3 regions of the Streptomyces sp. NPDC046985 genome follow, and region 3 is predicted to be linked to each of the others. Evidence: riboswitches for the same ligand, from Rfam matches in the RefSeq annotation. Region 3 holds a riboswitch; each other region holds the start of a gene.
The links. A riboswitch is a leader RNA that binds a small molecule or an ion and turns the genes downstream of it on or off. The one in region 3 is predicted to bind cyclic di-AMP.

Region 1 (10,263 bases), on a different contig from region 3:
CGTGTTACTCCACCGGCAGGCCCTGTACCTCAGCTCCTACGACCGAAGCCCCGACGCCACTCGTTGGACGGCACAGGCCCTGCACTCACGGCGAGACGTGCTCGCCGCACACGGATGGACGCCTCGTTGGGCCGGGGCGCGTTCCACAGCCGCAGCCTTGGCCCGACTCGGTGACCCGGAGCCACTGCTCACGTTCATCGACCGGTCCATGGCCGAGGACGACGACGCCGAAGCAGCCAATTTGAACTACTGGGCCTATTGGCTGGGAGCGTTGCCGCAGGCCCAGGCCAGCGACCACTTCATGGTCGACAAGACTCTCTCAGCGTTCGAACCCGTGGCGCTCTTCCGGCGCCTCGTGCAGGGCATCCATCAGGCCCCGGGCTACGTCGATCTGTACGTCCACAGCCTGTGGGCGCTTCTTGCCGTCTGCGGATGGCTCCCGCTCGCTGTCCCGGATGCGGCTCGGTCTCTCGGTCAGGAGGTCGATCAGCTCCTCAGCAGTGATCGAATCTCGGCTCGCGCCCAGCGCGAACTAAGCACTATGCATTACGTTTTACGCCAGAATTGCAAGGCATAGGACCGGAGGCACCACATGGCGGACGAGACGGCAAAGGGCACCGCAGGCTTCCTGATGGAGATGGGGATGCTGAAGAGGGCCAAGCGCTCCGGGTGGTGGATCGCCGGGATCAAGGACCCCGAGACGATCGCCGAGCACAGTTTCCGCGCGGCCCTGATCGCCTCGGTGCTCGCCATGATGGAAGGCGCCGACCCCGCCAAGGCCGCCCTTCTCGGGCTGTGGCACGACACCCAGGAGACGCGGGTCAGCGACATCCCGCACATCGGCAGGCGGTACCTGGACGCGGCGTCGAACGAGAAGGTCACCGCCGATCAGGTGTCGGCAGCGCACCCCGCCGTGAGGTCCGGCGCACAGAAGATCGTCGAGGAGTACGAGCAGGGCGACTCCCTTGAGGTGATCTGCGCGCACGACGCCGACAAGCTGGAGTGCCTGATCCAGGCCGTCGAGTACCGGGAGCAGGGCTGCGCGAACGTCCAGGGCTGGATCGACAGCAGCGTCTCGAAGCTCAAGACGGCCTCCGCACAGGAACTGGCGGAGGCGGCGCTGACGATGACCTCGGTGGAGTGGCAGAAGGTCTACCTGCCGTAAAAAGTACGGGGACACGACGTCGCGACGATCACGCATGGGTTCGGTGGGCGCGCCGGCCTCGGTGCCGAGTTCAGCGTGCGGTGGCACACCCCATGCGTGTGTGCGGTGGCGCACCCTGTGATCCGGGTTTCTCCGTCGAGGACGGCGCCGCCCAGCAGCGGCCCAGCGCCCCCCCACCCCCGCTGGACCCCTTCCCCCCTCGCGAGGGAGACTGCCTCGGTGGCTCTTCCGTATGTCCTGCTGTCCGCCGCCGTCTCTCTCGACGGTTATCTGGATGACACCGGTCCCGACCGTCTGCTGCTGTCCGGTCCCGCTGACTTCGACCGGGTCGACGCGGTGCGGGCGTCGGTCGACGCGATTCTGATCGGCGCCGGCACACTGCGCGCCGACAACCCCCGGCTCCTGGTGAACTCGCCGCGGCGGCGCGCCGACCGGGTCGCCGCGGGGCGGCCGGAGTACCCGTTGAAGGTGACGGTCAGCGCCTCCGGCGCGCTGGACCCCGAGGCGCGCTTCTGGCACACCGGCGGCGAGAAGGCCGTCTACACCACCGACGCGGGCGCCGAGCGGCTGCGCGGGACCGCCGTCGCGGACGCCGCCGCCGTCGTCTCCCTGGGCGCCGTACTCGACTGGCGCCGCCTGCTGGAGCACCTGCACGACGAGCGCGGGGTGCGCCGGCTCATGGTCGAGGGCGGCGGGACGGTGCACACCCAACTGCTCCAGCGCCAGCTCGCCGACGAGGTGCAGCTCGTCCTGGCCCCGCTGTTCGTGGGGGACCCGCGGGCGCCTCGGCTGTTCGGGCCGGGCGCGTACCAAGGGGGCCGGCTGCGGCTGGTGGAGAGCCGGTCCGTCGGGGACGTCGTCCTCATGCGCTACGAGCCGACCGCCCCCGGCGCCGCGGGCGCGGCCGTTCCCGCGGACCGGCACTGGCTGCGGATCGCGTGCGAGCTGGCGGCGCGGTGCCCGCCGTCGCGGACCGCCTTCAGCGTGGGCGCCGTGGTGGTCGCCGCCGACGGGACCGAGCTGGCGCGCGGACACTCGCGCGAGGGCGGCGACCCGGTCGTGCACGCGGAAGAGGCCGCGCTGGCCAGGATCGATCCCGCGGATCCGCGGCTGGCCGGCGCCACGGTCTACAGCAGCCTGGAGCCGTGCGCCCGCCGCGCTTCGCGGCCCCGCCCGTGCGCCCGGCTGATCCTCGACGCGGGAGTGCGGCGCGTGGTCACGGCCTGGCGGGAGCCGGACACGTTCGTGGAGGGCGCCGACGGGAGCGCCGTGCTGGCGGGCGGCGGTGCGGAGGTCGTCGTCCTGCCGGAGTTCGAGGAGGCCGCCCGGGAGCCCAACCGGCACCTGGGCGCTCCGTGAGCGCGGCCGGACATGCGGTCGGCGAGCGGGTCCGCGGGCAGGTCCGCGGGCAACGCGTTCGCGAGCAGGCCCGTGGATGAGGTATGTTTACTTCATCGACGCGGGGTGGAGCAGCTCGGTAGCTCGCTGGGCTCATAACCCAGAGGTCGCAGGTTCAAATCCTGTCCCCGCTACTGAAGGCTCAGGGCCGCTTTCGATCTACGGATCGGGAGCGGCCCTGAGTGTTTTCCCGGCGGGAGTGCGTCCGCTGGGGTGCGTTCGCTGAGGTGCGCGGTCTCCGACGTCCAGCGTCCCTCGCGCCCCGTTCACAGTGGGCGACTGACTGATCTCGGCTTCTGGCGGCTTCAACCGCCTCCCCTGCGCTCCGGTGACTCCCGCGGCGCCTGAAGCACCGTCAGAACGCGCGAGTTCCGGCGCCCGGCCCCCGCCTCCCTGCGCACCGGCCCCCGCCTCCCTCACCGCCCCGCGGTCAACTCGCCCGGTTTTGGCCGTGCATGAACCCTGCGGGTCGGCCAAAAAGGCTGAATGATCAAGCCGTACGGCTTGGAATCTCTGGCGCGGGTCTATTAACGTTCGATAACGCAGCGCGGTCGTCACAGCCGTCACAAGAGGCGGCTCCGTGCGCACGCGCCGAATCCCGTGAGGGAACCGGGGAACCACCACCTTGGGGTGAATCGGGCGTACTCCACCGTCGTCGCACGGCGGGTTTACGCGCGTAGGAGACCTTCCCGTTCCGAACCCGTCAGCTAACCCGGTAGGCGACGGAAGGAAAGGAGCACGCCCGCGTGGCGTCCAACCGGCCTGCCTCTGCTGCCCCGTTCGTGCCGACCCAGCGCTCCGAGACCTTCGGCCACGACGGCGGGCGCCCCGACGAGGGGCCCTGGGAGGAGTGGAACCCCACCGAGGACTCGCTCCGTCCGGTGCGCGGCCGGCACCGTGTCGCCAAGCAGCGCGGCGGCGGACTCGCCCGCAGCTCCACCGTGCTCGGCGTGGGCGTCATGGCCGCCGTCGGCGCGGGCGGGATGGCCAGCGCCCATACCGGGAAGCCGCCGGTCTCCATCTCGCTGCCCGACCTGCCCTCCGTGGAGTCCCTGCTCGACGGCGCCGGTCACGACGGCGCGCAGGATGCGCGGGGCTCGGCGACCGCGCTCAGCGACCTCGCCGGGCGCCCCGCGACGACGACCGCGGTCTCCGCCGCGAGCACGCGCACCGGCGCCGACGCAGGGGAGACGCTGCGCAACCGCATCATGGCCCAGGCCGAGCAGCAGCAGAGCCAGGTCACGGCCAAGGCGCAGGCGACGGCGGAGGACGCGGCCGCCCGGCGGGCCGACGCGGCCGTCGCCACGGCGCGGAAGCAAGCCGAGGCCAAGGCCGTCGCCGCGAAGAAGCAGGCGGACGAGGCGGTTCAGAGGAAGGCCGAAGAGGTCAGACGCGCGGAGCTGGCCGCGCAGTACACGCTGCCGACCTCCTCGTACACCATCACCTCCACCTTCGGCGAGGCCGGCTCCATGTGGTCCTCGGGCCACCACACCGGCCTCGACTTCGCCGCGCCCACCGGCACCCTGATCAAGGCGATCCACAGCGGCACGATCACCGAGGCCGGATGGGCCGGCGCCTACGGCTACCGGACGATCCTCACCCTCGACGACGGCACCGAGCTGTGGTTCTGCCACCAGTCGTCGATCAACGTGACGGTCGGGCAGAAGGTGAGCACCGGCGAGATCATCGGCCGCGTCGGCGCCACCGGCAACGTCACCGGGCCGCACGTGCACCTGGAGGTGCATCCGAACGGCCAGGCCGCCGCCATCGACCCGATGCCCTGGCTGCGCGACAGGGGCCTCAACCCCTGAGCCACACCGTTTGCCCGGTTTTTGCGGCAATGCGGCGCGCGCCGAGGAATGGCAGGCAGCGGGCGATCGTTGACTGCATACATGACTTCTCTTCGCACACTTGGCTCGTCCGATCTTGAGGTCTTCCCGCTGGCGCTGGGCGGCAACGTCTTCGGCTGGACCGCCGACCAGGAGCAGTCCTTCGCCGTCCTGGACGCCTACGCCGCCGCCGGGGGCAACTTCGTCGACACCGCCGACGTCTACTCGGCGTGGGTCGAGGGCAACCGGGGCGGCGAGTCCGAGACGATCATCGGCGACTGGCTCAAGGAGCGCGGCAACCGCTCCGACGTCGTCATCGCCACCAAGCTCGGCCAGCACCCCGACCACCAGGGGCTGACCGCCCCCGTCATCAGGGCCGCGGCCGACGCCTCCCTGAAGCGCCTGGGCACCGACTACATCGACCTGCTCTACACCCACTACGACCGGCCGGAGGTCCCCGTCGCGGAGATCATCGGCACGCTCGACGAGCTGGTGAAGGCGGGCAAGGTGCGGCACATCGCCGCCTCCAACATATCCGCCGGGCGCCTGCGGGAGTCGCTGGAGTTCTCCGAGCGGGAGGGCCTGGCCCGGTACGCGGCGCTCCAGCCGCAGTACAACCTCGTCTCGCGCGACACCTACGAGGGCGAGCTGCGCGACCTCGCCGAGAGCGCCGGCCTGGCCGCCCTCCCCTACTACGCGCTGGCCTCCGGCTTCCTGACCGGCAAGTACCGGCCCGGCACGACGGTCGACAGCGCACGGGCCGAGGGCGCCGCCAAGCACCTGGCGACCGAGCGCGGCCAGAAGGTCCTGGCCGCCCTCGACGAAGTCGCACAGGCGCACAGCGCCGAGGTCGCCACGGTGGCCCTCGCCTGGCTGGCCGCCCAGCCGACGGTGGCCGCTCCGATCGCCTCGGCGCGGACCGTGGAGCAGCTTCCGGCCCTGCTCGCGGTGGCCGATCTGCGCCTGACGCAGGAGGAACTGGACCAGCTCACCCAGGCATCGGCCTGAGCAGCCGCCCCACCCGCACCGGGCGCCCCACCCGCACCGGGCGTCCCACCCGCACCGGGCGTCCCACCCGCACCGGGCGTTGTGCCGGCCTCCGCTACGGCGCCCGGTACGGGTCCTGCGGGACGTAGGGGGCGGGGGAGGGGACGGCCGGGGCGTGCTGGCGCGGCACGTACGGCCCCGGCGCCGCCGCAGGTCCGGGCGACGTCCCTGGCCGCCCGGACCAGCCCGGATACGGCTGCGCGTAGAGGTACGGGTACGGGTACGAATACGGCCCTGGTACGCCGTACTGCGGCTGCCCGTACATGCCGTGGGCTCCCCACGCCCCGTGCCCGTGCGGGCCTCCCCAGGCCCCGTGCCCGCCTTGGCCTCCCCACGCCCCCGGCGCCCCGTATCCGGCCCACGGCGACGCGGCGAACCGCACCGGCGGGGCGGTCATCCGGGCCGCGTGTTCGAGGGCGGGCCGCGCCACCGCCCGGCGCCGCCACAGCTCGTGCAGCAGATCTCGTTCCCGCGCGGCCATGTCGGATCCGGCCCGGCCGAGGCGTCCGCGGCGCCGCAGGAAGGCCAGCGAGGTGGCGTACGCCTCGTACTGGGCGACGGTCCGCGCGGCCGGTTTGCCCAGGTGGTGGGCCGCGTACGCGCGGGCGAGCCGCCGGGCCCGCAGGGAGCCCAGGGCGAACGGCTCGGCGGGCGCCAGCCATCCGGCGGCGGCGTAGCCGGGCAGCTCCTCGCGCACGGTCCGCAGCTCGCGCTGCCGGGTCCAGACCACCAGCCAGGTCAGCAGGCCGAACGCGGGCAGCATGACGACCCCGTACACCGCGAAGAAGCCCCACTCGCCGAAGGCCGAGGAGCCGTTCCAGAAGGCGTGCATGCCCATCGCGAGCAGCAGCCCGGCCGCCGGTGCCAGGACGCGGCGCAGGCGCTGGCGCTCCCCGGCCAGGGCGGCGAGGCCGAAGCCGATGCCCGTGCAGACGGTGAACAGCGGGTGCGCGAACGGCGACATCACCACCCGCACGAAGAAGGTGGCCGCGGTGACCGAGGCGACGCCCCGGTCGCCGGTGAGCTGGTCGGCGCCGAAGGCGGTGCCGAGGTAGAGGATGTTCTCGGTGAACGCGAACCCGGTCGCGGTCACCCCGGCGACGACCGCCCCGTCGACGACGCCGGTGACGTCGCGTCGGCGGAAGAGGAAGATCAGCAGGACGGCGGCGGCCTTCGCGGACTCCTCCACCACCGGCGCTATCACGGTCGCGCCGAGGGCGTGCGCGTCCCCCGGATCAGCGGTCGCCGCCGCGATCCACTTCGTCGCGAAGCTGTTGGCGACGAGCGCGATGAGCGCGGCGGCGCAGGCGCCCCAGGCGAAGGCGAACACCATGTTCCGCCAGGGGCCGGGGTGGACCCGGTCCAGCCAGCGGAAGGCGGCCGTCAGCAGCGGGACGGGCAGCACGGCCAGCCCGAGGCCCACCAGCAGTCCCTCGGCGCCGGTCTGCCGAAGCACCAGGGCGAGGATGACCAGCCCGGACAGCGCGAGCAGGGCGGCGAGGGCGCCGTAGCGCACCCTGCGCCGCTGCCACCAGTGCGGACGCCCCGGCCCACCGCCTGCGAGGACGGGAGCGGGGGGCTGCGTCGGGTACGGGGGAGGGGATGCCACGCCCCCGTACCCTAACGAGCGCGGGCGCCGCCCGCGACGGTGCCTCACCTGGGCTGCGACCCTGCCTCACCTGGGCTGCGACCCTGCCTCACCTGGGCTGCCGCAGGGCCTCACCTGGGGTCCGGCTCGTGACGGGCCCCTCTTGAGCGGGCGAGCGGACGGGGCCGTGCCCCGGTCCGGCGGGACGCGCGTGGGTCCGCCGGTCATCGCACTAGGGCGTGTTTCGAAAGCAGCGTCATCCGCCCGCCGGGCAGACGGGACTTTCGAAACACGCCCTAGGCGTCGCTCCGGGCGTCGTTCCCCTCGCCGTGGGGCACGCGGCGGAAGAGCAGGTCGTGCACGGCATGGCCCTTGTCCAGTCCCTGGCCCTCGAAGCGGGTCAGCGGCCGGAAGGCGGGGCGGGGCGCGTAACCGCCGTCCGCCTGGGTGTTCGCGAAGCCGGGGTGCGCGGTCAGCACGTCGAGCATCTGCTCCGCGTACGGCGCCCAGTCGGTCGCGCAGTGCACCAGCGCCCCGGGCCGCAGCCTGGCGGCCGCCAGGGTGAGGAACTCGGGCTGGATCAGCCGCCGCTTGTGGTGCCGCTTCTTCGGCCAGGGGTCGGGGAAGTAGACGCGCAGCCCGTCGAGCGAGTCGGGGGCGAGCATCTCGCGCAGCAGGATGATCGCGTCGCCGTTGCCGACCCGGACGTTGGCGAGCCCTTCCCGGTCGGCGAGGCTCAGCAGATTGCCCTGGCCGGGGGTGTGCACGTCGACCGCGAGGACGTTGACGTCCGGGTCGGCGGCGGCCATCCGCGCGGTGGCCTCGCCCATCCCGAAGCCGATCTCCAGCACGACGGGGCGGCCGTTGCCGAACAGCTCGGCGAGGTCGAGGACCCGCTGCCCGTCCACGTCCAGGCCCCACGCGGGCCACAGCCGCTGGAGCGCGTCCGCCTGGCCCGCGGTGACCCGGCTGCGCCGCGGCTGAAAGCTCCGGATCCGCCGCTCGAAGTGCGATCCGGCGGGATCGGCCTGCGGGCCGCCGGGGAACCTCGGCTCCCCCTTAGCCCGCGTGGGCCGGACGGACGCGGACGCGGCGGCGGGCAGGTGCGGGGAACCGGGGGCGGCGGGGACGTTCAACGAGTCAGACACAGTGGGATCGATTTTACGGGGCGGACGGCGCCGGTTTCGCGGCGCGGGCGGCGCCGGGTTCACGGTGCGGGCGGCACCGGTCTCACGGTGGGGGCGCCGCCGGCTTTACGGAGCGGCTGGCTCCGGGTTCACGGTGGGGGCGGCACCGGCTTTACGGGGTGGGCGGCGCCGGCTTTACGGGGCGGACTGCGCCGGTCTCACGGTGGGGGGCGCCGTCGGCTTTACGGAGCGGCTGGCTCCGGTTCCACGGTGGGGGCGGCACCGGCTTTACGGGGTGGGCGGCGCCGGGTGGTCCCGGGTTCACGGTGCGGGAGGCGCCGGTTCCACGGCGCGGGCGGTGCTGGTCTCACGGCGCGGGCGGCGCCGCGCGGTCCCGGAAGGAAGCGGCCGACCCGCTTCACTCCGCTCTTCGCAGCGCCTCCAGGGCTCGCCGGGCCACCTCCCGGCCGATCGGCAGGGAGGCCGTCGCGGCCGGGGACGGCGCGTTCAGCACGTGCACCGCCCGCGCTCCCTCCTGGATCAGGAAGTCGTCTGCCAGCGACCCGTCCCGCAGCACGGCCTGCGCCCGCACTCCCGCGGGGGCAGGCGCCAGGTCCGCCTCCTCCACGCCCGGCAGCAGCCTGCGCACCGCCTCGGTGAACGCCGCCTTGGACACCGACCGCCGCAGCTCCCCCGCCCCGTACCGCCAGTGCCGCCGCGCCATCCGCCAGGCGCCCGGCCAGCTCAGCGTCCCCGCCAGCTCCCGGGGCCGGACGACCGACCACCCGTATCCCTCGCGGGCCAGGGCGGGCACCGCGTTGGGGCCGACGTGCACCCCGCCGTCGATCCCGCGCGTGAGGTGCACGCCGAGGAACGGGAACGCCGGGTCCGGCACCGGATACACCAGCGCGCGCACCAGCTCGGGGCGGGTCAGCTCGTAGTACTCACCGCGGAACGGCACGATCCGCGCTTCCGGCTCGTCCCCGGTCAGCCGGGCCACCTCGTCGCACCGCAGCCCGGCGCAGTTGACCAGCACGCGCGCCCGGACCACGTCCCCGCGGGCGGTGCGCACGGCGACGCCGAGAGCGGGCCGCCGGTCCACCTGGACGACCCGCGCCCCGTAGCGGATCTCCGCCCCGGACGCGTCCGCCAGCACCCGCGCCACCGCCGCGTAGTCGCAGATCCCGGTCGTGCCCACGTGGATGGCGGCCAGTCCGCGCACCTCCGGCTCGTACCGCGCGATCTGGGCCGAGCCCAGCTCGCGCACCGGGATGCCGTTCTCCCGGCCGCGCTGGACCAGGGCGTGCAGTCGGGGCAGCTCTCGGCGCTCGGTGGCGACGATCAGCTTGCCGGTGACGGCGTGCGCGACGCCGTACTCCGCGCAGAACTTGACCATCTCCGCGGCGCCCCGGACCGCGTAGCGCGCCTTCAGCGAGCCCGGCCGGTAGTAGATCCCGCTGTGGATCACCCCGCTGTTGCGCCCTGTCTGGTGCCGGGCCGGGCCGGGTTCCTTCTCCAGCACGGTCACACGGGTGCCCGGCGCGGCGCGCGTGATCGCGTACGCCGTCGCAAGACCGACGATCCCGCCTCCGATCACCAGCACGTCGCAGTCGTGAGCGATGTCCGGCCGCACCTGCTCCACCTCCCGGCTTCGATAGTGCACTGCGCCACTGACAACGCGTTCAAACCGGCTTCCCGGCGCGCCCTCGCCCGGGGCGGATCACCGGCGTCCGGCGGGGCGGCGCCGGGGCGACGAGGAGGGGCGCCGGGTGTCCACGAGGGGCGCGGGTTCGCCGGTCGGGCGCCCCGCGACGGCGACCAGATGCCTGGAACGGGCGGCCGCCCGAACCAGATGCCTGAAACGGGCGGCCGCCCGGCCGGCTCAGGCCGTCGTCATCAGCAGCGGGCGGGCCCGCTCGCGCAGCTCCGCCACGCGGGGCTCGTCGCCGTAGGGCTCCAGGCGGTGCAGGAGGTCCTTCACGTACTCCGTGGTGCGCGCCGAGGAGATGCGTCCGGCGACCTCCACGGCCCGTACGCCCTGCTCGCAGGCCGCGTCCAGGTTGCCCGACTCCAGTTCGGCGACCGCCGAGACGATCAGCCGCAGTCCGT
Region 2 (8,016 bases), on a different contig from region 3:
CCGCACGACGCGGCGGCCGATCCGGGCCGGGTCGACCGGCTCGCGGGGCGCGGCGACGCGCGAAGCGAGCGGACGGCGGGCGGTGGTCCGGGGCGGCCAGGGAGTGTTCATCGTCGGCCGCGCATTCATGGTGCGGATTCGATGCGGGCCGCCGCTAGGACTTGTCCGGCCGATCATGTCGGGCTGCTCGGCATTACGGCTCGGGGATGAGGGTCAGCCGAAGGTGATCGACGCCGTCGAAGTCCTCTGCCTGGACTACGACGGCTGAGGTGTCGAAGCGAAGGGTGAGGCAGGGGTCCGCGTCGATCACCCCTCAAGGCGACCTGTGCCTCCTTGACTGGGCCCTCTCCTGCCCGGGGCCTTCGTGGGCGGACGCGGCGTTCATGGTGCCGCGCCTTGTGTGCGCCGGGCACTCTCCCGGCGGCGCCGAGTCGTTCGCGGCCCGGATGCCGGCGTACGCCGACGCCGCGCCGACCGCTGTCACGACGTTCGCGCGCACGCTTCTCGCCGCCTGGCGGGAGTGGGAGCGGGCGCGGCCGATGCCGCACCGTGCGGCGCTGACGGCGGCGGCACGGGCGTGGGTGGCGTGGCGGGAGGACTCGACGCCGTGCGCAGTACGCCCTCCGCTGGATGGCTGAGGGCGTACTGGGGGGGGCGGACTGCGGGTCAGTCGCTCCGCTCGGCGGCGTAGCCGGTATCCGCCGCCGACCAGGCGATGCCGTCCAGGATGTCGTGTTCGCTGACCACGACCTCCTCCGCGTCGGTGCGTTCCATGATCGTAAGGAGGATCAGGGCGCCCGCGCCGATCACGTCCACGCGGCCCGGGTGCATGGACGGGATGCGGGCGCGCTGGGCGTGGGTGGAGTGCAGCAGGTCCCGGGTGATCTCCCGGACCCGGTCGCGGGAGACGCGGGAGTGGTGGATGCGCTGGGAGTCGTAGGCGGGCAGGTCCTGGGCGATGGCCGAGATCGTCGTGACCGAGCCGGCCAGGCCCACCAGGGTGCGCGCCTCGCGCAGCGGGACCGTCCGCTCGGCGAGGTCGAGGGCCGCTTCGACGTCGGCCCTTATCGCCGCGATCTCTCCCTCGGTCGGCGGGTCGCTGACCTCGCCGCCGTGCGTGAGGTGACGCTCCGTCATGCGGACGCAGCCCACGTCCACCGAGCGCGCCGCACGCACCCGGTCGTCGCCGACGACGAACTCCGTGGAGCCGCCGCCGATGTCCACCACCAGGTAGGGCCGGGCGAGATCCGTGCGGCCCGTCAGCTCCTTCGTGGCGCCCGTGAACGAGAACTCCGCCTCCATGTCGCCGGAGATCACCTCGGGCTCCACGCCCAGAACGTCCACCACCCCGCGCACGAACTCCTCGCGGTTCTCCGCGTCGCGGGAGGCGGAGGTGGCCACGAAGCGCAGCCGCTCGGCGCCGTGCTCTTCGACGATCTCGGCGTACGCGCGGCAGGCGGCGAAGGTGCGCTCCAGCGCCTCGGGGGCGAGCCGGCCGGTGCGGTCGACGCCCTGGCCCAGCCGCACGATCGTCATGCGCCGGTCCAGCTCGACGAGTTCGCCCGTCGCCGGGTCCGCGTCCGCGACGAGCAGGCGGATGGAGTTCGTGCCGCAGTCCACGGCGGCGACGCGGGTCACCGGGCGCCCTCCGCGTCCGTCGCCGCGTCGTCCGGCGACGTCACGCACGGGCCCTTGCGCCACCACTCGGGCAGCATCGCGATCGCCTCGTCGCCCAGCGGGTTCACGCCGGGGCCCGCGGCCAGGGAGTGGGCGACCAGCACGTGCAGGCACTTCACCCGGTCCGGCATGCCGCCCGCGCTCGGAAAGCCCGTCAGCTCCTCGATCGCGTCCCGGCGCCGGAGGTAGTCCTCGTGCGCGGCCCGGTACGCCGCCGCCAGCTCCGGGTCGGCGGCCAGCCGCTCGGTCATCTCCTTCATCACGCCGTCGGCCTCCAGGGTGCCGATCGCCGACGCGGCCCGAGGGCACGTCAGGTAGTACAGCGTGGGGAAGGGCGTGCCGTCGGGCAGCCGCGGGGCGGTCTCCACGACGTCCGGCTGTCCGCACGGGCAGCGGTGCGCGATGGCGCGCAGTCCGCGCGGCGGCCGTCCGAGCTGCCGCTGGAAGGCCTCGACGTCCGCGGCGACGGGTTCGGTGCGCGGGGTGGTCGGCGGGGGGGTGTCCATTGCTGTCTTTCTGTCTGCGGTCACTGTCCGGCGGCGTCGGACTTGTCGACGCCGTACCAGACGTTGGTGTACCAGGGGCGGCGGGACGTCCCCTGCTCGGCGTGGGACTGCCGGGCGGCGCCCGGGTCGACCACGGTGTACCCGGTCTCCCCCGGGAGCACGTAGTGCAGCCGCAGCCGGATCTGCTGCTCGGCGTAGGCGTCGTCCTGCCAGCGCGCCTTGAGGTCGCGCAACTGCTCGACCCGCTGCCGGGCCTGCCGCTTCTGCTGCTGGAGGTCGTCGATGGCCGCGCGCTGGGAGACCCACTGGCGCATCGGGTACGCCAGCGCGACCACCAGCGAGCACACCACCAGCGCGAGCAGCGCGGCGCGCCCGGTGAGCCGGGAGCGGCGGGCCTGGCGCCGGGTCTGCGACCGGTAGACCCGGGCCGCCGTCTGCTCGCCGAGCAGCCGGATCCTGGTCGTGGTGGAGAAACGGTCCCGGTTCTTCACGGCCATGCGGCTCTTCGTCTCCCCTTGCCCGTCCCGCTACGTGCGTACGTCCCCGGACACGGTACGGGACCGGGTGCGGGGACGTACGGACGACTGGCGACGCCGCGGTCCTGCGGAACGGACCCGCGGTCCTGCGGAACAGACCCGCGGGCGCCGGATCAGCCCTTGAAGCGCGGGAAGGCGCTGCGGCCGGCGTAGACCGCGGCGTCGTCGAGGATCTCCTCGATGCGCAGGAGCTGGTTGTACTTGGCGACGCGCTCGGAGCGGGCCGGGGCGCCGGTCTTGATCTGGCCGCAGTTGACCGCGACGGCCAGGTCGGCGATGGTGACGTCCTCGGTCTCGCCGGAGCGGTGGGACATCATGCAGCGGAAGCCGTTGCGCTGGGCCAGCTCGACGGCGTCCAGCGTCTCGGTGAGCGTGCCGATCTGGTTCACCTTCACCAGCAGGGCGTTGGCGGCGCCGTCCTCGATGCCGCGGGCCAGGCGCTCGGGGTTGGTGACGAACAGGTCGTCGCCGACGAGCTGGACCTTGTCGCCGAGCCGGTCGGTGACGACCTTCCAGCCGGCCCAGTCGTCCTCGAACAGCGGGTCCTCGATGGAGACCAGCGGGTAGGCCGCCGTCAGCTCCTCGTAGTACTCCGTCATCTCGGCGGCGGAGCGCTCCTTGCCCTCGAAGAGGTACACGCCGTCCTTGTAGAACTCCGAGGCGGCGACGTCGAGGGCGAGGGCGATCTGCTCGCCGGGGACGTAGCCCGCCTCGGTGATCGCCTCCAGGATCAGGTCCAGGGCCTCGCGGTTGGAGCCGAGGTTCGGGGCGAAGCCGCCCTCGTCGCCGAGGCCGGTGGCCAGGCCCTTGCGCTTCAGGACCTTCTTCAGCGTGTGGTAGACCTCGGTGCCCCAGCGCAGGGCCTCGGAGAAGGACTCCGCGCCGATCGGGGCGATCATGAACTCCTGGACGTCCACGTTGGAGTCGGCGTGCGAGCCGCCGTTCAGGATGTTCATCATCGGCACCGGCAGCAGGTGCGCGTTGGGGCCGCCCAGGTAGCGGAAGAGCGGCAGGTCCGACGCCTCGGAGGCGGCGTGCGCGACGGCCAGGGAGACGCCGAGGATGGCGTTGGCGCCCAGCGAGCCCTTGTTGTCGGTGGCGTCCAGGTCGGCCATGGCCTGGTCGATCAGGCGCTGCTCGGTGGCGTCGTAGCCGACCAGCTCCGGGCCGATCTGCTCGATGACGGCGAGGACGGCCTTCTCGACGCCCTTGCCCTGGTAGCGGTTGGGGTCGCCGTCGCGCAGCTCGACCGCCTCGAACGCGCCGGTGGAGGCGCCGGAGGGGACGGCTGCACGACCCGTGCTGCCGTCGTCGAGGCCGACCTCGACCTCGACCGTGGGGTTGCCCCGGGAGTCGAGGATTTCCCGGGCTACGACGACGTCGATGGACGGCACGAGCATCTCCTTCGTGGATGTGACGCGGAAACTGCGGGGCTGGTGTGCCTTGCGACTAGAGCCTAACTGTCCCGGGCCGCCCGAAGACTGACCGACCGTCCCGTGGACAGGGTGACGGTACACATTGTTCCCGCTCGGAACAAAGAGGGGGTGAACACATGCGTGAACAGGTGCGTGAACGGAAGGCGAAGAACCCCGCCCCGGCGCGCACGGGGAGCGCGCGCCGGGGCGGGGTCGTGGGAGCGGGGCCGGGCGGCGGCGCCGAGGGCGACCGCCGCGCCTGCGCGCCTCGCTTCCTTACTTCAGGTGGAGCCGCTGACCCGGGTAGATGAGGTCGGCGTCCTGGACGATGTCCTTGTTGAGCTGGAACAGCTTCTCCCAGCTTCCCTGGACGCGGTGTTCGGCGGCGATGGTCCCGAGGGTGTCGCCTGCGACCACCTCGTACTCGCCGTCGCCCTTCTTCACCGTCCCGCCGGTCGGCGTGGTGACGGTCTTCTGGGTCTTCTCCGGGGCCGGGCGGGTCTTGGAGCGGTCGGCGGCCCGCGGCTCGCTGGAGCGGCCGGCGTCGCTGGAGCCGGCCGAGCCGCTGGAGCCGCTGCCGGAAGACCCGGAAGACGACGAGCCGGAGGCGCCGGACAGGCCCTTGCCGCAGACCGGCCAGGCGCCGCGGCCCTGGCTCGCCAGGACCTTCTCGGCGACGGCTATCTGCTGCGACTTGCCCGCCAGGTCGGCGCGCGAGGCGTAGGCGGCGCCGCCGTACGCGGCCCAGGTGGAGTCGGTGAACTGGAGGCCGCCGTAGAAGCCGTTGCCGGTGTTGATGGACCAGTTGCCGCCCGACTCGCACTGGGCGACGGCGTCCCACTCGGAAGCGGTGGCGGCGGAGGCGTTGCCGGAGGCCATCAGCGGGCCGGCGACGGCCGCCCCGGCGATCCCGGCGAGCGCGAGAGCGCGGGTGGCCTTGGCGGGACGGCGGTGCTTGCCCTTGGCGGAAAACAGCATGAAACGATCCCCTCACCGACGCCTACGAGGTGAGCTGTCGGGTTCGGGCCGAATGAGTTGCCCGGCCGCGCCCTCGATGAGGCACGGCTTCACCCCCAGCCGCTCCGGTCGACTGCCCGGCGCGGCGCTTACCTTGGGTCCCCCGCTCCTGCCCGCGGCGCTTGACGCGACGACTGTTCCCGTGCGGCCGCTGGCAGGATTCGGCGTTGCGGCAGCCGGGGCTCGCGGTGGCGAGCGATCACGACCGTAGACACGCGAGCGGGGGAATTTCAAAGACGATCGGGGCTTCTGAGACTCATCCCACACTTTCGCCCAATGGGGCGTTACGGCACGAAACGTGACGCGAACTCCCGCTGCTTTGGGGCGGTTTAGGCGGGGAGATCCAGGGTCTGACCGGCCATGACGTGGTCGGGGTCGGCGCCGAGGACGCCCTCGTTGGCGTGGTAGAGCGCGCGCCATCCGCCGGGGACGCCGAGGGAGTCGGCGATGGACGCCAGCGTCTCGCCCTCGCGGACGGTGTAGGCGCCGTCGGCCACCCGGGAGGCGTGCCGGCCCCCTGCGGACGTCACGCTGTCCTGCTTCAGGTCCTCGGCGGCGCTGCCGCCGCGGTGGCGTCCGGCGCCGAGGGTTCCGGCGTCGAGCGCGCCGGTGTCGACGAGAGCCGAAGAGCCGATGCTCTGCTGCGAGTTGTCCGAGTCGGCCGAGTAGCCCGAGTAGCCCCGTTCGGCGCCGCGGGAGACCGAGCCCGCCTCGCCGGGTATCCGGCCGCCGCCCGTGCCGGAGGCGCCCGGGGCGCCGGACGCGCCGGACGTGCCGGACTCCGCCTGCCGGTCCGCCGTGCCGGGCGAAGAGCCCGTGGAGGACGACGTCTTGCCGCTGTCGGCCGAGCCCGAGGGGCCGGACGCCGTGCCGGGCGCACCGGAGGGAGTCGACGAGCCGGATGAGCCGGACGACCCGGAGGAGTCCGTCGAACCAGTGCCGGTGTGGGAGGAGTCGGACGGTCCGGGGTCGGCGTCGGACGAGCCCGAGCCGCCGGACGAGCCGGAGTCCGCGGACGAACCGCCGCCCACCCCCGTGTCGACGGGCGCCGCGCCGGAGCTCACGGTGAGGCCGGACAGCAGGCCGCAGGCGGGCCAGGCGCCCGGACCGCGGTCGGCCAGGATCTTCTCGGCCACGGCTATCTGCTGGGACCGGCTGGCCTGGTCGGCTCTGGAGGCGTAGTCGAGGCCGCCGTACTTCTCCCAGTCGTCCTGGGTCAGTTGCAGACCGCCGTAGTAGCCGTTGCCGGTGTCGGTGCTCCACGAGCCGCCGGTCTCGCACTCCGCGACCTTGTCCCACGTGGTGCCGTCGGCCGCGCTCGCGCCGCTGGCGCCGAGGAGCGGGAGGGCGAGGGCGGAGCCGGTCACTCCGGCGGCGACGACGATGGCCGGAGCCTGACGGGGGCGTCGGTGACGACCGTTCCCGGAGAGCATGCGGAGACCTTTCAACGGCGGCGGTGACCAGCGTGGCGGCGATGCGTCCCCCCAGCGGTCCCAGGGGATTCGAACGCCACGCTGAGGGGTGAACGTAGCGGCAGATGATCGCTCGTCACAAGTTCATGCCGCGCAGATCACGTGAAGATCACATAGTTGAACGTGCGTCGCGCTCGTTTTCGCCGCGTCTGCGCCGATGCCGTCTACGCCCGTCCGTGCGGGTCGGGTGCGCGGGCTTCGGCCTCGTCGGCGCGGTCCGCAGGGGGCGTGAAGCGGACGGGGAGCGTCCGCAGGCCACGCATGATGAGCCCGCCGCGCCAGCGCAGGTCCGCCGGGTCCGCGTCGAGTCGCAGGCCGGGCAGCCGGGTGAGGAGCGTGGCGAGCGCGGTCTGGCCTTCCAGGCGGGCGAGCGGTGCGCCCAGGCAGTAGTGGATGCCGTGCCCGTAGCCCAGGTGCTGGTTGTCGCGCCGGGCGAGGTCGAGGCGGTCGGGGTCCGCGAACCGCGCGGGGTCCCGGTCGGCGGCGGCGAGGACGACCAGCACCGGGTCGCCGGGGGCGATGGCCTGCCCTCCGATGCTGAGCGGCTCGGTGGCGAACCGCCAGGTGGCCAGCTCCACCGGGCCGTCGTAGCGCAGGAGTTCCTCCACGCCGGTGGCCAGCAGGTCGCTTTCGCCGCGGGCCAGGGACTCCTGGAGCCGGCGGCGCTCCTCGGGGTGGGTGAGCAGGGCGTAGGCGCCGTTGCCGATGAGGTTGACGGTCGTCTCGAAGCCGGCGAAGAGCAGGATGAAGGCCATGGCGGCGGCCTCGTTCTCGGTGAGGTGCTCGCCGTGGTCGGAGGCCCGGATGAGGGCGGAGATCAGATCCTCGTCGGGGGCGGGCTCGGACGTCAGGGCCGCGCGCTTGCGGTGGATCAGCTCGGCGAGGTAGCCGCGCATCTTCTTCACCGAGCGGGCCACTCCGCCCCGGGGCCCTCCCCCGTGCCGGATCATCATCCCCGCCCAGTCCCGGAAGTCGTCCTGGTCCTCGCGCGGGACGCCGAGCAGGTCGCAGACGGCGTAGATGGGCAGCGGGAAGGCGAACTCGTGGATGAGGTCGGCGGCGCCGTCGGCGGCGAACCGGTCGATGAGGCCGTCGGCCAGCTCCTGCACGCGGGGCGCGAACGCGGCGACCCTGCGGGGGGTGAACGCCTTGCTCACCAGGCGGCGCAGGCGGGTGTGGTCCGGCGGGTCGATGTTGAGCAGATGCGTCGTCAGCTCGGCCTTGCGCTCGCCGGGGATGCCGGTCTTGCCCCTGGCGTGCGCGGGCTCGTCGTGGTGCGCCGGGTTCTTGCTCAGGCGCTGGTCGGCCAAGGCCTGCTTGGCGTCGGTGTAGCGGGTGACCAGCCATGCTTCTACGCCGCTGGGGAGCTGGGTGCGGTGGACGGGGGCGTGGT
Region 3 (10,263 bases):
GCGCGGCGCCGCCTCGTGCCGTGACCGGAGAAGTGCACCGGCCCGCCCTTTCCGGCCACCGCACGAGGCGTGCTGACCCGCCTGAACCACCCTGCGAGTCAACACGCCCGGCACGTCGATGTCCTGATCCCCGCCGTCGTGCCCCGGTCAGAGACGGGACAGTGCGGCGGTGAAACCAGACCAGCTCTCCGGGGAGAACAGCAGCGCGGGACCGGCCGGGTGCTTGGAGTCGCGCACGGCGAGCAGTCCGGCGCCGGATCCCGACGACGGACGGGCCGTCTCGACGCAGTTGTTGGCGCCCGTGCTGTAACTGCTGCGCAGCCACCGCGCGCCGTGCAGATCAGTGCTGGAAGGTACGTTCCGCGGTCGAGCGGACATGGCGCCTCCTTACGCGCTCGTACGCGCCGTCACCCGCCCCGGCTCAGGGCGGCGATGAACTCCAACGAGTCCTCGGTGGACAGGGCGTGGAAACGAAGGGTGTCGAAGGCCCCGGTATAGGCCCCCACGTCTTCTTTCCGTTCGAGGTGGAGGCTACGCGTCAAGTGGTCGAGAACGACCACATCCAGATCAGAAGTGTTCGAAAAAGAGAAGATAACGAAAGGCCCGGTGATGCCGATGTGCGCTCCCGCGGCGAACGGCAGGATCTGGAGCCGTACGTGCGGCAGCCGCGCCGCCTGGGCCAGCCGCTCCCGCTGCCGCGCCATGGTCTCCGGGCCGCCGACCTCCCGGCGCAGCACCGCTTCGTCCAGCACGGCGTTCAGCTCCAGCGGGGGATCGGCCCGCAGCACGTCCTGGCGGGCCAGCCGTACCTCCACCAGCGCGTCCAGCCGCTCGTCGTCCAGTTCTCCCACGGCGGCCCGGGTCACCGCCCGCGCGTACGCACGGGTCTGGAGCAGCCCGGGGATCACGGAGGTCTCCAGCGTGCGCATCGCGGTCGCCTGGGACTCCAGGCTGATGAAGTCCCGGTAGGCCGACGGCAGCACCCCGTGATAGGCGCGCGACCAGTGCGGCCGCCCCTCCTCGCCGTCCCCGGGCCCCGTCAAGGCCATGATCAAGTGGCGCGATCGGGAGTCGCGCACCGCGTACGCGTCCATCAGCAGCCGTACGTCGGCCGGTTTCGCCCCGCTCGCGCCCGTCTCGATCCGGCTCACCTTCGACTGGTGCCAGCCCACCCGGCGGGCCGCCTCCTCACTGGTGAGACCGGCGTCGGCGCGCAACGCGCGCAGTTCGGCGCCCAGTTTCCGGCGGCGCACCGCGGGACCGTGCCGCATCGACTGCTCCTCGCTCCTTCGCCGGGCCGACCACAGCAGCCTCCGGCGCCCCGCGTCACATACGGTCTCCTGTCGCAGAGTTCACCGGATCGAGCGATAGATATATGCACTTCTCGGCGGATCGCCTCCGTGACCGTCCCAGCGGTGGCAGGGTGACGGCCACGCACAGTCCGGGACCGTACGCGCGCACCATCCACACCGCGTCGGAACCGCCGTCCGCCGGGGAATCCGGCGGCCGCGGTCCGGATCCGGCGGGATCCGGCGTCCGACGAGACCCGACGGGAAAGGGACGACGTCGCCATGGCAGACCATCTGGAAGCATCCGTCACGCTGCCGAGCGACCCCGCCTCGGTCCCCGCCGCGCGGAGCTACGCGGTCGGCGCCCTCGCGGAGTGGGGCGTGCCGTCGGACGCGGAGATCGCCGACACGGTCCGGCTCATCGTCTCCGAACTCGCCGCGAACGCCGTGCTGCACACCTCGGGCCAGTCGCCCACCTTCACGGTGGACCTCGTGCTGGAGCGCGACGAGCGGTTGCGCATCGGCGTCACCGACGGGCACCCGCAGTTCCCCAGACGACTGCCGCCCGCCCTGCGGCAGGACGGCGGCCGGGGCATGGTGATCATCCGTTGGCTCACCGCGGAGTGCGGCGGCCGGCTGACCGTGCTGCCCACCTGCGAGGGCGGCAAGACGGTCTGCATCGAACTCCCCTGGGCCTTCCGGGACCGTCCGGTCACCACGACCGACCCGCAGAACCGCTGAGGGAGCGTCAGCGCGTGAGGCTTCCTCCTCCTGAGTGCACCGTGGTGACGGCAGGACGGGATGTCCGCCACCGTGCCGCGGCCGGTCAGTTGACCCGCCCGTACCAGACGCTGTGGCTCCAGATCTTCTCCAGCCGCACGACGGACCCGGTCCTCGGCGCGTGCCACAGCCTGTCCCGTCCGGCGTAGATGCCGACGTGGTAGACGTAGGGGCCCGCGTGGAAGAACACCAGGTCCCCGGCTCTTCGGCTGCTCGCGGAGATATGCCGCGTCCCGTTGTACTGCTGGGCCGCCGTGCGGGGCAGCTTCTTGCCCGCCTTGCCGAACGAGTACTGGGTGAGCCCGGAGCAGTCGAACCGGCGCGGTCCGGTCGCCCCCCACTGGTAGGCGGCGCCTTGCTTGGACGCCGCGATCTGGAGCGCCCTGGTGGCCATGGTCGCGGCGGCGGCCTCGGGGGCGAGGCCGGGCGCCACCACGGTGCCGCTCACGGCGGCGAAAGTCAGAGCCGAGGCCGTACCGGCCCTGGCCATCAGTGACGGGACACGATTGAGCGCAGTCATGCGCAACCCTTCGTCAGCCGCCTGTGAAGGATGACCTGTCGGGTTCGGGCTGGCGAAGTAGCCCGGCCGCGGGGAAACGCGGCTTCACCCCAAGGGCGGCCAGGCCCGGCCATGGCGTGACCGTGCCGGCGACCCGTCGTGCTCGGGTCCTCCACTCCTGCCGATCCACTGCCGTCGACCGGTCGTCCGCGCGGCGGCAGGACTCGGCGTCCGCCCGGACCGCCCCGCCGCTGTGGCGGGGGCTTGTCGTCAGACAGGGATCTTGACCCACAGATGTCCGAAAATCCCAACGCAACCGGGCATGTGTGACGTTACTCACCAGTCGCCCGTTCGGGTGGGCACCCGTGCTTTCCGCCTGTCACCGCCCTGCGCGGCGACGCCCCCCACCAGCGGCAGAACGGCCGGTTCCGCCCTCCGCCCAGGCGCGCCGCGCAACCGGAGCGAGGGGAGAAGGAGTCGCCGTTTCCACCGAAAGGCCGTACGTCATTTGGTCGCCGCAGGGCGTGTCCGCGCCGCCCGGACCCTCCGCCGGCGCCCCTGCGGAGCGCTCCCGGCCGCCGGAGGCGGGCCGGCGTCCGTCCGTCCTCCGGTCGTGCGCGGAGACCTCCTGAAGCAAGCTGGGGGTGGAACTCCGGCCGCTCGACGACCCAGGGGATCTCCATGGCGTTCTTCGCGATTTCCCAGTGGCATCCCCTCACGCCGCTGTCCGTCACGGATCTGGCGGTGGAACACGAGCGGCTGCACGAGGAAATCGAGCAGCTACGACGCGCCGTGACCTCGCACGCCGTCATAGACCAGGCCATCGGCGCCGTGGTGGCCTTCGCGCGCATACCCCCCGACGACGCCTGGCGGGTGCTGCGGGACGTCTCCCAGCGCACGAACACGAAGGTGCGCACGATCGCCGAGCGCGTCCTGAAGTTCGCCCAGGGCGGGGCCCTGTCCGACACCGAGCTGGAGGAGCTGCGCCACGCGCTCGACCGGCACGCGGTGCGCCTCTCCTAGGCGCCGGATGACACGTGATGACCCGTATGGAGCAGTCCGTGCGTCGGTCGTGGGGCGATCGAGGTCTGGTTAACGTCGCCGAAACGCCGACGAACTAGCCTCGCCTTCCACGCCACCTGCGGTTTTTCCATCCGTATCGCCGGACATGGGACGCTTCGTCCCTGTGCGAGACCTGTCCCGTCGCGGTGGCTGCGGCAACCGGACCCCGCACGGTCCGGAGCGAGGACTGTGAGGTGGGCCCGTGCAACTGACCCCGCACGAACAAGAGAGGCTGCTCATCCATGTGGCGGCCGACGTGGCCGGGAAGCGCCGGGCCCGAGGACTGCGCCTGAACCACCCGGAGGCGGTCGCCCTCATCACCGCGCACCTCCTCGAAGGCGCGCGGGACGGCCGCACCGTCGCCGAACTCATGTCCTCCGGGCGCGAGCTGCTCACCCGGGACGACGTCATGGAGGGCGTCGCGGAGATGATCCGCGACGTCCAGGTCGAGGCGACCTTCCCCGACGGCACCAAGCTCGTGACCGTCCACGAGCCGATCGTCTGAAGGGGGCGCCGTGATTCCCGGAGAGATCCTGTTCGCCGACGACCCGATCGTCTGCAACGAGGGCCGCGAGGTCACCCGGCTGACCGTGCTCAACGCCGCCGACCGGCCGGTCCAGGTCGGCTCGCACTACCACTTCGCCGAGGCCAACCCGGGCCTGGACTTCGACCGCGCCGCCGCGCGCGGCAAGCGCCTGGACATCGCCGCCGGAACCGCCGTGCGCTTCGAGCCCGGCATCCCCGTCGACGTCGCCCTCGTGCCGCTGGCCGGCGCCCGGATCGTGCCCGGCCTGCGCGGCGAGACGGGAGGCGCCCTCGATGCCTGAGATCTCCCGCGCCGCCTACGCCGACCTGTTCGGCCCCACGACCGGCGACCGCATCCGGCTCGCCGACACCGACCTGCTCGTGGAGATCGAGGAGGACCTCTGCGGCGGCCCCGGCCGCGCCGGCGACGAGGCCGTGTTCGGCGGCGGCAAGGTGATCCGCGAGTCCATGGGGCAGTCGCGCGTCACCCGCGCCGAGGGCGCCCCCGACACCGTGATCACCGGCGCCGTCATCGTCGACCACTGGGGGATCGTCAAGGCCGACGTCGGCGTCCGCGACGGCCGGATCACCGGCATCGGCAAGGCGGGCAACCCCGACACCATGGACGGCGTCCACCCAGACCTGGTGCTCGGCCCGGAGACCGAGGTCATCGCGGGCAACGGGCGGATCCTCACCGCCGGCGCGGTCGACGCGCACGTGCACTTCATCTGTCCCCAGATCGCCGACGAGGCGCTGGCCTCCGGCGTCACCACCCTGGTCGGCGGCGGCACCGGCCCGGCCGAGGGATCGAAGGCGACCACCGTGACGCCCGGCCCCTGGCACCTGGCCCGCACCCTGGAGGCGCTGGACGCGTACCCGCTCAACATCGGGCTGCTGGGCAAGGGCAACACCGTCTCGCACGAGGCGATGCTCTCCCAGATCCGCGGCGGAGCGCTCGGCCTGAAGCTGCACGAGGACTGGGGGGCCACGCCCGCCGTCATCGACGCCGCGCTCACCGTCGCCGACCGGACCGGCGTCCAGGTCGCCATCCACACCGACACCCTCAACGAGGCCGGCTTCGTCGGCGACACGCTCGCCGCCGTCGCCGGGCGCGGCATCCACGCCTACCACACCGAGGGCGCGGGCGGCGGCCACGCGCCCGACATCATGACCGTGGTCTCCGAGCCGCACGTGCTGCCCAGTTCGACGAACCCGACCCGCCCGTTCACCGTCAACACCGTCGAGGAGCACCTCGACATGCTGATGGTGTGCCACCACCTCAACCCGGCGGTCCCGGAGGACCTGGCGTTCGCGGAGTCGCGCATCCGGCCCTCCACCATCGGCGCGGAGGACGTGCTGCACGACCTCGGCGCGATCTCCATCATCTCCTCCGACTCCCAGGCCATGGGGCGGGTCGGCGAGGTCGTCCTGCGGACCTGGCAGACCGCCCACGTCATGAAGCGGCGCCGGGGCGCGCTGCCGGGCGACGGACGCGCCGACAACCACCGGGTGCGCCGCTACGTCGCCAAATACACGATCAACCCAGCCGTCGCCCAGGGCCTGGACCGCGAGATCGGGTCGGTGGAGTCCGGCAAGCTCGCCGACCTGGTGCTGTGGGAGCCCGCCTTCTTCGGCGTCAAGCCGCTCCTGGTCGTCAAGGGCGGCCAGATCGCCTACGCGCAGATGGGCGACGCCAACGCCTCGATCCCGACCCCGCAGCCCGTCCTCGCGCGCCCGATGTTCGGCGCGATGGGCCGCGCCCCGGCCGCCAACTCCTTCACCTTCGTCGCCCCCCTCGCCCTGGAGGACGGGCTGCCGGAGCGGCTGGGGCTGGGCAAACGGCTCGTCCCCATCGCGTCCACGCGCGGCGTGACCAAGGCGGACATGCGGGAGAACGACGCGCGGCCCGACGTGCGCATCGACCCCGACAGCTTCGCCGTGCACATCGACGGCGAGCTGGTGGAGGCCACACCGGCCGCCGAACTGCCCCTCGCCCAGCGCTACTTCCTCTTCTGAGGGGCGTCAGGATGTCACGCGCGGCGCTGCTCGTCCTGGCCGACGGCCGCTTCCCCGCCGGAGGGCACGCGCACTCCGGCGGCGCCGAGGCGGCCGTCCGGGCCGGACGCATCACCCAGGCGGCGGACCTGGAGGGCTTCTGCCGGGGACGGCTGCACACGGCGGGCCGGGTCGCGGCCGCCCTCGCCGCGGCCGCCGCGCTCGGTCACGACCCGGCCGCACTCGACGCGGCGGCGGACGCGCGCACCCCCTCCCCGGCGCTGCGCGCCGCGGCGCGCAAGCTGGGGCGGCAGCTCCTGCGGGCCGCCCGCGCGACCTGGCCCGCACCCGAACTCGACGCCCTGGCCCACGCGTTCCCCCGAGGCGCCCACCAGCCGGTGGTGCTCGGACTCACCGCCCGAGCGGCCGGGCTCGCGGCGGCGGACGCGGCGTACTGCGCCGCGTACGAGAGCGTGAGCGGGCCGGCCACGGCGACCGTGCGCCTGCTCAGCCTCGACCCGTTCGACGCGACCGGGGTGCTGGCCCGGCTGGCGCCGGAGCTGGACCAAGTGGTCGAGCAGGCGGTGGCGGGCGCCCGGCGGGCCGCCGCCGAAGGGGTGGACGCGCTGCCCGCGGCCTCCGCCCCGCTGCTGGAGATCGGCGCCGAGGCGCACGCCGCCTGGCCCGTGCGCCTGTTCGCGTCCTGACCCGGGGCCCCGCCCCGACCCCCTTTCCCCCCGGCCGCGACGGCCCCCGTGCACCGGCCCGGCGGCCGGCCGCCGGCCTCGACGCAGATCTGGAGCCACCGCCCATGCACCTCGACCACTCCCACCCCGCGGCCCCCGCGGTCGGCGCCGACGCCCACCGGCCCGACGGCGCCCGCCGCGCCCTGCGCATCGGGCTCGGCGGCCCGGTCGGATCCGGCAAGACCGCCACCGTCGCCGCGCTGTGCCGGACCTTGCGCGAGGATCTCTCGCTCGCCGTCGTCACCAACGACATCTACACCCGCGAGGACGCCGCGTTCCTGCTGCGCGAGGCCGTGCTGCCGCCCGAGCGGATCACCGCCGTGGAGACCGGCGCCTGCCCGCACACGGCCATCCGGGACGACATCTCGGCGAACCTGGAGGCGGTGGAGGACCTGGAGGACGCCGTCGGGCCGCTGGACCTGATCCTCGTCGAGTCCGGCGGCGACAACCTCACCGCGACCTTCTCCAAGGGCCTCGTCGACGCGCAGATCTTCGTCATCGACGTGGCCGGCGGCGACGACGTCCCGCGCAAGGGCGGCCCCGGCGTGACCACCGCCGACCTGCTCGTCGTCAACAAGACCGACCTCGCCCCGTACGTCGGCTCCGACCTCGCCAGGATGGCCTCCGACGCCGACGCGGCCCGCGGCGGCCTGCCGGTGGTCTTCCAGTCCCTGCGCGCCGAGGCGGGCGTGGCGGACGTCGCCGACTGGGTACGGGCACGGCTCGCGCAGTGGACGGCCCGACCGTGACGGCCACCGCCGCGACGGGGAGCGGTGGGACAGGGACCGGCGTGGCAGGGACCGGCGGGACAGAGACGGGCGTGGCAGGTACCAGCGCGACAGAGACGGGCGCGGCGGGGACCGGCGGGACAGAGACCCGCCGCACCGCAGGGACCGGTGGGACAGAGACGGGCGCGGCAGGGACCGGCGCCGCCCCGGCCGCGACGGCGGGCGTGCGGGCAACCGCGCGGATCGTGGCCCGCGAGGACGGCCGGGGCGGCACAGCGCTGCCCGTGCTGCGGGGCGAGGGGCCGCTCGCCCTCCGCCGCGTGCGCGGCAGCGGCGCCGAGGCGCGGGTGCTGCTGGTCGGCGCGATGAGCGGACCGCTCGGCGGCGACCGGTTCACCGTCGAGGCGCACGCGCGGGAGGGTGCCCGGCTCCGGGTCGGTTCGGCCGCCGCCACCCTCGCGCTGCCCGGACAGCATCCGGGCGAGGCCCGCTACGACGTCCGCCTCACCGTCGGCGAGCGAGCCGAACTGCACTGGCTGCCCGAGCCGGTGATCTCGGCCCGAGGCAGCGACCTGCGCGTGACCACGCGCGCCGACCTGGCCCCCACGGCCCGGCTGGTGCTGCGCGAGGAGCAGGTGCTCGGCCGGGCGGGCGAGCCGCCCGGACGACTCACCACCCGTCTGGCCGTCCGCGTCGCCGGGCGCACCGTACTGGACCAGGAGCTGGCCTGCGGCCCCGGCGCACCGGGCGGCTGGGACGGCGCGGCCGTGCTCGCCGGACACCGTGCCGTGGGGCAACTGATCGTCGTGCAACCGGAGTTCGCACAGGCGCCGGTCGCTCCCCGGACGCTGGGCGAGGGCGCCGCGCTCGTCCCGCTCGCGGGACCGGCGGCCCTGGTCACCGCGGTCGCCCCCGACGCGCTGCGGCTGCGCCGCCTGCTGGACGAGGCGCTGGCGACCCTGGAGCACTCTCGCGATTCCCGCTGAGCGGACTGCCGCACGCCGGTTATCGGATTGGCAAAGAAGGTCAACAGCCCCTGTTCTCAGACGGCTCACAGCCGCGAGGATCCCCGTGCCATATCGCAACCATGTACGGGGAGGCCCCACTTGAGGGATATGAGACCGATGAACCGGAGCATGGCGCTCGGTTCGGCCGGCGCGCTGGTCACGGCGACGCTGATAGCCGGCGCCGTGGCCGCCCCCTCCGCCAGCGCGGACAGCCGCCACGGCCAGGACCGCGAGGCCCGCGGAGCGGCGATCGCCGCGGCCCGCGCCGCGAGCACCGGCATCGACTGGCAGGACTGCCCCGCCGACTGGGGCTTCGCCAAGCCCATCCAGTGCGGCTACGTCTCCGTGCCGCTCGACTACGCCCGCCCCTACGGCAAGCAGATCAAGCTCGCCCTGGACCGCGTCGTCAGCACCGGCACCGCCCAGGAGCGCCAGGGCGCCCTGGTCTACAACCCGGGCGGTCCCGGCGGCTCGGGCATGCGCTTCCCGACCCGGGTCACCAACAAGAACCCGCTGTGGACGAACGTCTCCAAGGCGTACGACTTCGTCGGCTTCGACCCGCGCGGCGTCGGCCACTCCGCGCCCATCTCCTGCGAGGACCCGCAGGAGTTCGTCAAGGCGCCGAAGCTGGACCCGGTGCCCGACTCCGAGGCCGACAAGCGCGCCCAGCGCAAGCTGGCCCGCGAGTACGCCGACGGCTGCTACGAGCGCACCGGCCGCGCGATGCTCCAGCAGATGACCACCCCGAACACCGCCCGCGACCTGGACGTCATCCGCGCCGCGCTCGGCGAGAAGAAGCTCAACTACCTGGGCGTCTCCTACGGCACCTACCTCGGCGCCGTCTACGGCACGCTGTTCCCGAAGCACGTGCGCCGGATGATCGTCGACAGCGTCGTCAACCCGGCCCGGGAGAACATCTGGTACGAGGCCAACCTCGGCCAGGACGTCGCCTTCGAGGGCCGCTGGAAGGACTGGCAGGACTGGGTGGCCAAGAACGACGCCGCCTTCCACCTGGGCACCACCCGGGCCGCCGTCCAGGCCAAGTGGCTCGCGCTGCGCGCCACCGCCAAGAAGCACCCGATCGGCGGAGTCGTCGGCCCGGCCGAACTGCTCGCCTTCTTCCAGAGCGCCCCGTACTACGACTCCTCGTGGGTGCCGGTCGCCACGGTGTTCAGCAAGTACGAGGCCGGCGACACGCAGGCGCTGGTCGACGCCGCCGCCCCGGACATGTCCGACACCAAGGGCAACATCACGTCGGAGAACAGCAACGCCGTCTACACGGCCGTGGAGTGCACCGACGCCAAGTGGCCGACCAGTTGGCGTAAGTGGGACCGGGACAACACGCGGCTGAACGCGCAGTACCCGTTCCTCACCTGGTCCAACGCCTGGATGAACCTGCCGTGCGCCACCTGGCCGGTCCGGCAGCAGTCCCCGGTGGAGGTCAAGACGGGCAAGGGCCTGCCGACCGTGCTGATCGTGCAGTCCACGCGGGACGCCGCCACCCCGTACCAGGGCGCCGTCGAGCTGCACCGGCGCTTCAAGGGCTCGCGGCTGATCACCGAGAAGGGCGCCGGCTCGCACGGCGTCACAGGGCTGGTCAACCCGTGCATCAACAACCGGGTGGACGCCTAC

Region 1: another riboswitch for cyclic di-AMP. It lies ahead of ABZ861_RS14925 (M23 family metallopeptidase); the one in region 3 lies ahead of ABZ861_RS11150 (C40 family peptidase).
Region 2: another riboswitch for cyclic di-AMP. It lies ahead of ABZ861_RS09310 (transglycosylase family protein); the one in region 3 lies ahead of ABZ861_RS11150 (C40 family peptidase).

The regions. Positions count from the first base shown of each region.
Region 1 covers NZ_JBEYWK010000010.1:13,926-24,188, reverse strand. Annotated here, with positions in the region: gene ABZ861_RS14945 (XRE family transcriptional regulator) at 1-577, shown strand, start outside; gene ABZ861_RS14940 (HD domain-containing protein) at 593-1,165, shown strand; gene ABZ861_RS14935 (dihydrofolate reductase family protein) at 1,385-2,524, shown strand; tRNA gene ABZ861_RS14930 (tRNA-Met) at 2,624-2,697, shown strand; cyclic di-AMP (ydaO/yuaA leader) riboswitch at 3,143-3,302, shown strand; gene ABZ861_RS14925 (M23 family metallopeptidase) at 3,310-4,374, shown strand; gene ABZ861_RS14920 (aldo/keto reductase) at 4,456-5,400, shown strand; gene ABZ861_RS14915 (PrsW family intramembrane metalloprotease) at 5,495-7,048, opposite strand; gene trmB (tRNA (guanosine(46)-N7)-methyltransferase TrmB) at 7,324-8,130, opposite strand; gene lhgO (L-2-hydroxyglutarate oxidase) at 8,573-9,817, opposite strand; gene ABZ861_RS14900 (MFS transporter) at 10,037-10,263, opposite strand, start outside.
Region 2 covers NZ_JBEYWK010000006.1:635-8,650, forward strand. Annotated here, with positions in the region: gene ABZ861_RS09285 (hypothetical protein) at 1-268, shown strand, start outside; gene ABZ861_RS09290 (Ppx/GppA phosphatase family protein) at 667-1,638, opposite strand; gene ABZ861_RS09295 (DUF501 domain-containing protein) at 1,635-2,183, opposite strand; gene ABZ861_RS09300 (septum formation initiator family protein) at 2,204-2,680, opposite strand; gene eno (phosphopyruvate hydratase) at 2,833-4,119, opposite strand; gene ABZ861_RS09310 (transglycosylase family protein) at 4,411-5,112, opposite strand; cyclic di-AMP (ydaO/yuaA leader) riboswitch at 5,117-5,282, opposite strand; gene ABZ861_RS09315 (transglycosylase family protein) at 5,481-6,584, opposite strand; gene ABZ861_RS09320 (cytochrome P450) at 6,788-8,016, opposite strand, start outside.
Region 3 covers NZ_JBEYWK010000007.1:87,107-97,369, forward strand. Annotated here, with positions in the region: gene ABZ861_RS11135 (DUF397 domain-containing protein) at 148-378, opposite strand; gene ABZ861_RS11140 (helix-turn-helix transcriptional regulator) at 408-1,271, opposite strand; gene ABZ861_RS11145 (ATP-binding protein) at 1,572-2,030, shown strand; gene ABZ861_RS11150 (C40 family peptidase) at 2,116-2,589, opposite strand; cyclic di-AMP (ydaO/yuaA leader) riboswitch at 2,593-2,808, opposite strand; gene ABZ861_RS11155 (ANTAR domain-containing protein) at 3,250-3,591, shown strand; gene ABZ861_RS11160 (urease subunit gamma) at 3,833-4,135, shown strand; gene ABZ861_RS11165 (urease subunit beta) at 4,146-4,457, shown strand; gene ABZ861_RS11170 (urease subunit alpha) at 4,450-6,171, shown strand; gene ABZ861_RS11175 (urease accessory UreF family protein) at 6,183-6,857, shown strand; gene ureG (urease accessory protein UreG) at 6,962-7,645, shown strand; gene ABZ861_RS11185 (urease accessory protein UreD) at 7,849-8,610, shown strand; gene ABZ861_RS11190 (alpha/beta hydrolase) at 8,749-10,263, shown strand, end outside.